Regions from separate parts of the Pseudocitrobacter corydidari genome, predicted to be linked through region 3. Evidence: predicted binding sites of a transcription regulator. Region 3 holds the regulator's gene; each other region holds the start of a gene.
What was found. The regulator LexA, encoded in region 3, represses DNA repair genes until DNA is damaged. The targets are predictions, from matches to a motif close to TNCTGTATGTACATACAGNA.
Positions count from the first base shown of each region.

Region 1: umuD (translesion error-prone DNA polymerase V autoproteolytic subunit) is a predicted target of LexA. The motif match lies at 1,311-1,330, and genes of this name have one in related genera.
Region 2: rmuC (DNA recombination protein RmuC) is a predicted target of LexA. The motif match lies at 730-749, and genes of this name have one in related genera.

Region 1 covers NZ_CP087880.1:1,431,189-1,433,459, reverse strand. The annotation lists gene G163CM_RS06620 (citrate synthase) at 1-1,168, shown strand, start outside; gene umuD (translesion error-prone DNA polymerase V autoproteolytic subunit) at 1,347-1,763, shown strand; gene G163CM_RS06610 (Y-family DNA polymerase) at 1,766-2,271, shown strand, end outside.
Region 2 covers NZ_CP087880.1:3,637,697-3,639,967, reverse strand. The annotation lists gene udp (uridine phosphorylase) at 1-653, shown strand, start outside; gene rmuC (DNA recombination protein RmuC) at 791-2,200, shown strand.
Region 3 covers NZ_CP087880.1:3,516,137-3,518,407, reverse strand. The annotation lists gene plsB (glycerol-3-phosphate 1-O-acyltransferase PlsB) at 1-130, opposite strand, end outside; gene G163CM_RS16355 (diacylglycerol kinase) at 261-629, shown strand; gene lexA (transcriptional repressor LexA) at 739-1,347, shown strand; gene dinF (MATE family efflux transporter DinF) at 1,416-2,271, shown strand, end outside.

The sequences.
Region 1 (2,271 bases), 2.1 Mb from region 3:
ATACGGCTTTGATCCCGGTTTTTCTAACACGGCGGGCTGTCAGTCAGCGATTTCCTATATCGATACGGAAAAAAGCATTCTGCTACACCGTGGTTACCCGGTTGAGCAACTGGCCAGTCAGTGCGACTTTCTGGAAGTGGCTTACATTTTGCTGGAAGGCCACGCACCGGACGAATCCCGTTATCAGGCCTTCCGACAAAACATTACGCGGCACACGCTGGTGCATGAGCAGATGTCAAAGATGTGCAGCGGTTTTCGTCGCGACTCGCATCCGATGGCGTTGATGTGCGCCATGGTGGGGGCGCTGGCGGCGTTCTATCACGATGTGCTGGATGTGGAAAATCCCGAACACCGGGCGCTGGCGGCTACGCGATTACTGTCTAAAATGCCGACGCTTGCGGCAATGAGCTATAAATTTACCATCGAACAACCCGCGCAATATCCGCGTAACGATCTCTCCTATGCGGGCAATTTCCTGCACATGCTGTTTGCGATTCCCGCGGAGAAATATCAGCTTAATCCGGTGATTGAACAGGCGATGAACCAGATTCTGGTACTGCACGCCGATCATGGTCAGTGCGCATCGACCACGACGGTTCGCGCGGCCGGGTCATCGGGTGCGAATCTGTTCGCCTGCGTGGCGGCAGGGCTGGCCTCACTGTGGGGCCCGATGCACGGTGGTGCGAATGAAGCCAGCATGCGCATGCTGGAAGAGATTGAAACGGTCGATCAGGTACCGGCGTTCCTTCGCAATGCGAAGCGGGACCCGCAGGCGTTTCGCCGTTTGGGATTTGGTAACTCGCGTTATCGCAATCTTGATCCTCGTGCGGCGATCCTGCGCGATACCTGTCATTGTGTGCTGAAGGAGCAGGGGATGTCCGACAGTCTGCTACAGGTTGCGATGGCGCTCGAAGAAGTGGCGTTGACCGATCCCTGGTTTGTTGAAAATGGATTGTCGCCAAGCGTGGATTTCTACACTGCGGTGATCCTGAAAGCGATGGGCCTGCCATCTTCCATGTTTGTGGTGGTAGCCGCGGTGGGCCGTACGCTGGGTTGGGTGGCTCACTGGAACGAAATGCATCAGTCCCCGCTGACTATCTACCGTCCGCGCCAGATTTATACCGGCGAAACGCAACGGGATTATGTCTCTCGCCGCAGCAGTAAATAACGAACTCGCTTTGCCAGCCCTCGTCTGAGGGCTGAATTATTTACAAAACTAATATTCCTGAACATTAAAAACTTATCGATAAAACGGTGATAGGTTAACCGTTCGTACCTCAGCACATCTTGATCAGCTTTATGAATACTACTACTGTATATAAAAACAGTATCTGGTGTTTACGGTCATGATGTACAAACTTGCAGAACAACGCGAGAGCGTAATTACGCCTCTTTTCAGTGAATTAGTGCCATGCGGCTTTCCCAGCCCGGCACGCGACTACGTTGAGCGGGGAATCGATCTCAACGAATTTATGGTGGCGCATCCCAGCGCGACCTATTTTATCCGCGCCACGGGCGATTCGATGATCGACGCGGGTATCGGCAATGGTGATTTGCTGGTCGTTGACAGCGCGAGAACCGCCAGACACGGCGATATTATTATCGCCGCTATCGATGGCGAATTTACCGTCAAGCGGTTACAACTGCGTCCGGTGATCCAGTTAGTGCCCTGTAATCCGGCCTATGCGCCTATCTGCATTAACGAAGATATGCCGCTGGATATCTTTGGTGTGGTGACGTTTATCGTGAAAGCGGCCTGCTGACTATGTTTGCGCTGGTGGATGTGAACAGTTTTTATGCCTCCTGCGAAACGGTGTTCAGGCCGGATCTCAAAGGCAAACCGGTGGTAGTACTGTCAAATAACGACGGCTGCGTCATTGCCCGTAGCGCAGAGGCGAAATCGCTGGTGGCGATGGGCGTGCCCTATTTTAAACAGAAGGAGCAGTTCCGGCGTCATGGCGTGGTGGCATTCAGCAGTAATTATGAGCTGTATGCCAATATGTCGGAGCGGGTGATGTTCACCCTGGAAGAACTGGCGCCGCGTGTGGAGATCTACAGTATCGATGAAGCATTTTGCGATCTTACCGGTGTCAGAAATTGTCGTGATTTAACCGATTTTGGTCGGGAGATTCGGCAGACTATTGCTCAACGCACCCATCTGACGGTAGGCGTGGGGATCGCGCAAACCAAAACCCTCGCCAAGCTTGCAAATCATGCCGCCAAAAAATGGCAGCATCAAACGGGCGGCGTGGTTGATCTCTCCAGTCTCGA
Region 2 (2,271 bases), 120 kb from region 3:
TGATGGAAAAGCCGGTCAAACTGGCATCCCATCGCGAATTTACCTCCTGGCGTGCTGAGCTTGATGGCAAGCCGGTGATTGTGTGCTCTACCGGTATCGGCGGCCCGTCTACTTCTATTGCCGTTGAAGAGCTGGCGCAGCTGGGTATCCGCACTTTCCTGCGCGTCGGTACTACCGGGGCGATTCAGCCGCATATCAATGTAGGCGACGTGCTGGTCACCACCGCATCCGTTCGTCTGGACGGCGCGAGCCTGCACTTTGCACCGATGGAATATCCGGCGGTTGCTGATTTCGACTGCACCACCGCGCTGGTTGCGGCGGCTAAAGAGATTGGTGCGACCACGCACGTTGGCGTAACCGCGTCTTCCGACACCTTCTATCCTGGTCAGGAACGCTACGATACCTTCTCTGGCCGCGTGGTTAGCCGCTTTAAAGGCTCCATGGAAGAGTGGCAGTCGATGGGCGTAATGAACTACGAGATGGAATCCGCGACGCTGCTGACCATGTGTTCCAGCCAGGGGCTGCGCGCAGGGATGGTTGCGGGCGTAATTGTGAACCGTACTCAGCAGGAGATCCCGAACGCTGAGACGATGAAACAAACCGAAAGCCACGCGGTGAAAATCGTTGTGGAAGCGGCCCGCCGCCTGCTGTAAACCTTCTTCTCTTCTTAAAGGCCGACACGTTCGGCCTTTTTCTTTTTGCGTACCTCCTCGCAGGAAAAACCTTTCCAACTGGACATCTATACAGCACAATTCTATTTTTGCCGTAAGTCGTTCATGCAGGGGGCATTGTGGATATCGCCATTCTTATTTATTTTCTGGTTGCACTGGCGGGCGTTGCGCTGGGTTGGCTGGCCGCGAGCTATCGCGTCGCGCAGCAGCGGGCGGAACAACTGGCCGAAGAGCGTGATATCTACGGCGAACTGAGCGCTGCGAAGCAACAGCTGGCGCAGAACGCGCACTGGCGCGAGGAGTGCGAGCTGCTGAATAATGAACTGCGCAGCCTGCGTGAAATCAATACCTCGCTGGAAGCAGACTTGCGTGAAGTAACCACGCGGCTGGAAGCCACGCAGCATCATGCGGAAGACAAAATTCGCCAGATGATCAACAGCGAGCAGCGCCTGAGCGAGCAGTTCGAAAATCTGGCTAACCGTATCTTTGAGCACAGTAATCGTCGGGTGGATGAGCAAAACCGTCAAAGCCTCAACAGTTTGCTTACCCCGTTGCGCGAGCAGCTTGACGGCTTTCGCCGTCAGGTGCAGGACAGTTTTGGCCAGGAAGCGAAAGAGCGCCATACGCTGGCCCATGAAATTCGCAATCTGCAACAGCTGAATGAACAGATGACGCGCGAAGCCGTCAACCTGACGCGCGCGTTAAAAGGCGACAATAAAACTCAGGGCAACTGGGGCGAAGTGGTGCTGACGCGCGTGCTTGAAGCCTCTGGCTTGCGTGAAGGTTACGAATACGAAACTCAGGTAAGTATCGAAACCGATACTCGCGCCCGCATGCAGCCGGACGTTATCGTTCGCCTGCCACAGGGAAAAGATGTGGTGGTCGATGCCAAAATGACGCTGGTGGCCTATGAACGTTACTTCAATGCCGAAGACGACTACACCCGCGAACTGGCGCTCCAGGAGCATATCGCCGCGGTGCGAAACCATATTCGCCTGCTGGGGCGCAAAGATTATCAACAGCTTCCGGGGCTGCGAACGCTGGACTACGTCCTGATGTTTATCCCTGTTGAACCCGCCTTTTTGCTGGCATTAGACCGACAGCCCGAACTGATCAATGAAGCTTTAAAAAATAACATTATGCTGGTAAGTCCTACTACTTTATTGGTAGCGCTGCGCACAATTGCCAATCTCTGGCGCTATGAGCACCAGAGCCGCAATGCGCAGCAAATCGCCGAGCGGGCCAGCCGTCTTTACGACAAAATGCGCCTGTTTATTGATGATATGTCCGCTATTGGGCAAAGCCTGGATAAAGCGCAGGACAACTATCTTCAGGCGATGAAGAAACTCTCTTCCGGGCGCGGGAATCTGCTGGCGCAAACGGAAGCTTTCCGTCACCTCGGCGTAGAGGTGAAACGCGAGATTAATCCGGATTTAGTCGAGCAGGCTACGGCGCAGGATGATGAGTTTCGTTTACGGCAAGGGGCTGATTCTGACGATGATGATCCTCTGGCTGTGAAAAACGGTTAACCCTGTTTGAGGGAGTGTGACGGGGTTGAATCGTAGGGCAATTGCGCCCAATCTGTTACACTCCATGAACA
Region 3 (2,271 bases):
CGTACATGATCGGGCGCGAGGTATCGAGCCCCAATTCCTGGGCAGGCTCTGCCGGAATAGACTTGCTTTTTACCAGTATGCTTAATGGTAAATTCAGTAATTTGTAGTAAATTCGTGGCCAACCGGACATAAACGATGTAAAGCCTCTGGTTAATCATGCAAATGCGCGGCAAGAATATCAGAAAGTCAGCAGGATTTCTGTTCTACCGCCGATAACAGCTACTGTCATTGATGCGTATAACGCTAAAAGGTTCTATTTGATGGCCAATAATACCACTGGACTCACCCGAATTATCAAAGCGGCTGGTTATTCCTGGAAAGGTTTTCGCGCGGCGTGGATAAACGAAGCCGCATTCCGCCAGGAAGGGGTCGCCTCGGTTGTGGCCATTATCATCGCTTGCTGGCTGGACGTTGACGCCATTACCCGCGTCTTGCTGATAAGCTCCGTCCTTCTGGTGATGATAGTGGAAATTCTCAATAGTGCGCTGGAAGCGGTGGTTGACCGCATTGGTTCTGAGTATCACGAACTCTCCGGGCGGGCGAAAGATATGGGTTCTGCGGCGGTATTGCTGGCGATTTTCGTCGCGGTGATGACCTGGGCCGTGCTGCTGTGGTCGCATTTCCACTGAGGCTCGCATAATCTGCGAAAACTCCTGTATTTTGTGTGTTTTGCGGTTCCAAAATAGCCGTTAACTGTATATACTCACAGCATAACTGTATATACACCCAGGGGGCGGAATGAAAGCGTTAACGACCAGGCAGCAAGAGGTGTTTGATCTCATTCGAGATCATATCGGCCAAACGGGCATGCCTCCGACACGTGCGGAAATTGCTCAGCGCCTGGGGTTCCGTTCCCCGAATGCGGCGGAAGAGCATCTGAAAGCGCTGGCGCGTAAAGGCGTTATTGAAATTGTTTCGGGTGCCTCGCGCGGCATTCGTCTGTTGGTAGAAGAAGAAACCGGCCTGCCGCTGATTGGCCGCGTCGCCGCCGGTGAGCCGCTGCTGGCGCAGCAGCACATTGAAGGCCACTATCAGGTCGATCCTTCACTGTTCAAACCAAACGCGGACTTCCTGCTGCGGGTGAGCGGTATGTCGATGAAAGATATCGGCATTATGGACGGCGACCTGCTCGCGGTGCACAAAACCCAGGACGTGCGTAACGGCCAGGTGGTTGTCGCGCGCATCGACGAAGAAGTAACGGTAAAACGCCTGAAAAAACAGGGCAACGTCGTCGAACTGTTGCCGGAAAACAGCGAGTTTTCCCCGATTATCGTCGATCTTCGCCTTCAGAACTTCTCCATTGAAGGGCTGGCCGTTGGCGTGATCCGCAACGGCGAATGGCTGTAATCCTCTCCCGATAACAACGGCGCATCATGCGCCGTTGTTTGTTCTCTTTTCTGTTCAGGTTCCTAACCATGTCGCTCTTCACGGCTGCCGACAAGGCATTATGGCGTCTCGCCCTCCCCATGATTTTCTCCAATATCACGGTTCCCCTGCTGGGGCTGGTGGATACGGCGGTGATTGGTCATCTGGATAGCCCTGTCTATCTCGGCGGCGTGGCGATTGGCGCAACGGCAACCAGCTTCCTGTTTATGCTGCTGCTCTTTTTACGTATGAGTACCACCGGCTTAACTGCGCAGGCCTTCGGCGCGAAAGATCCCCTCCGGCTTGCGCGCGCGCTGGTGCAACCGCTGCTGCTGGCGCTGGGGGCTGGGTTACTTATCGTACTTTTCAAAGGGCCGCTGATTAATCTGGCGCTCACCGTTGTCGGCGGCAGCGATGCAGTGCTGGAGCAGGCGCGGCGCTTCCTTGAAATTCGCTGGTTAAGCGCGCCCGCCTCGCTGGCGAACCTGGTGCTGCTGGGCTGGCTGCTCGGCGTTCAGTACGCGCGTGCGCCGGTAATTTTGCTGATCGTCGGCAACGTCCTGAACATTGTCCTCGACCTGTGGCTGGTGATGGGCCTGCATATGAACGTGCAGGGGGCGGCGCTGGCGACGGTGATTTCCGAATATGCCACGATGCTCATTGGCCTGCTGATGGCGCGTAAGGTGCTGGTGCTGCGCGGTATTACAACTGACATGCTGAAGACGGCCTGGCGCGGAAATATGCGCAGCCTGCTGGCACTCAATCGCGACATTATGCTGCGCTCGCTATTGCTTCAGCTCTGCTTTGGCGCATTAACCGTATTTGGCGCTCGGCTGGGCAGCGATGTGGTGGCGGTCAATGCGGTACTGATGACCATGCTCACCTTCACCGCCTACGCACTCGATG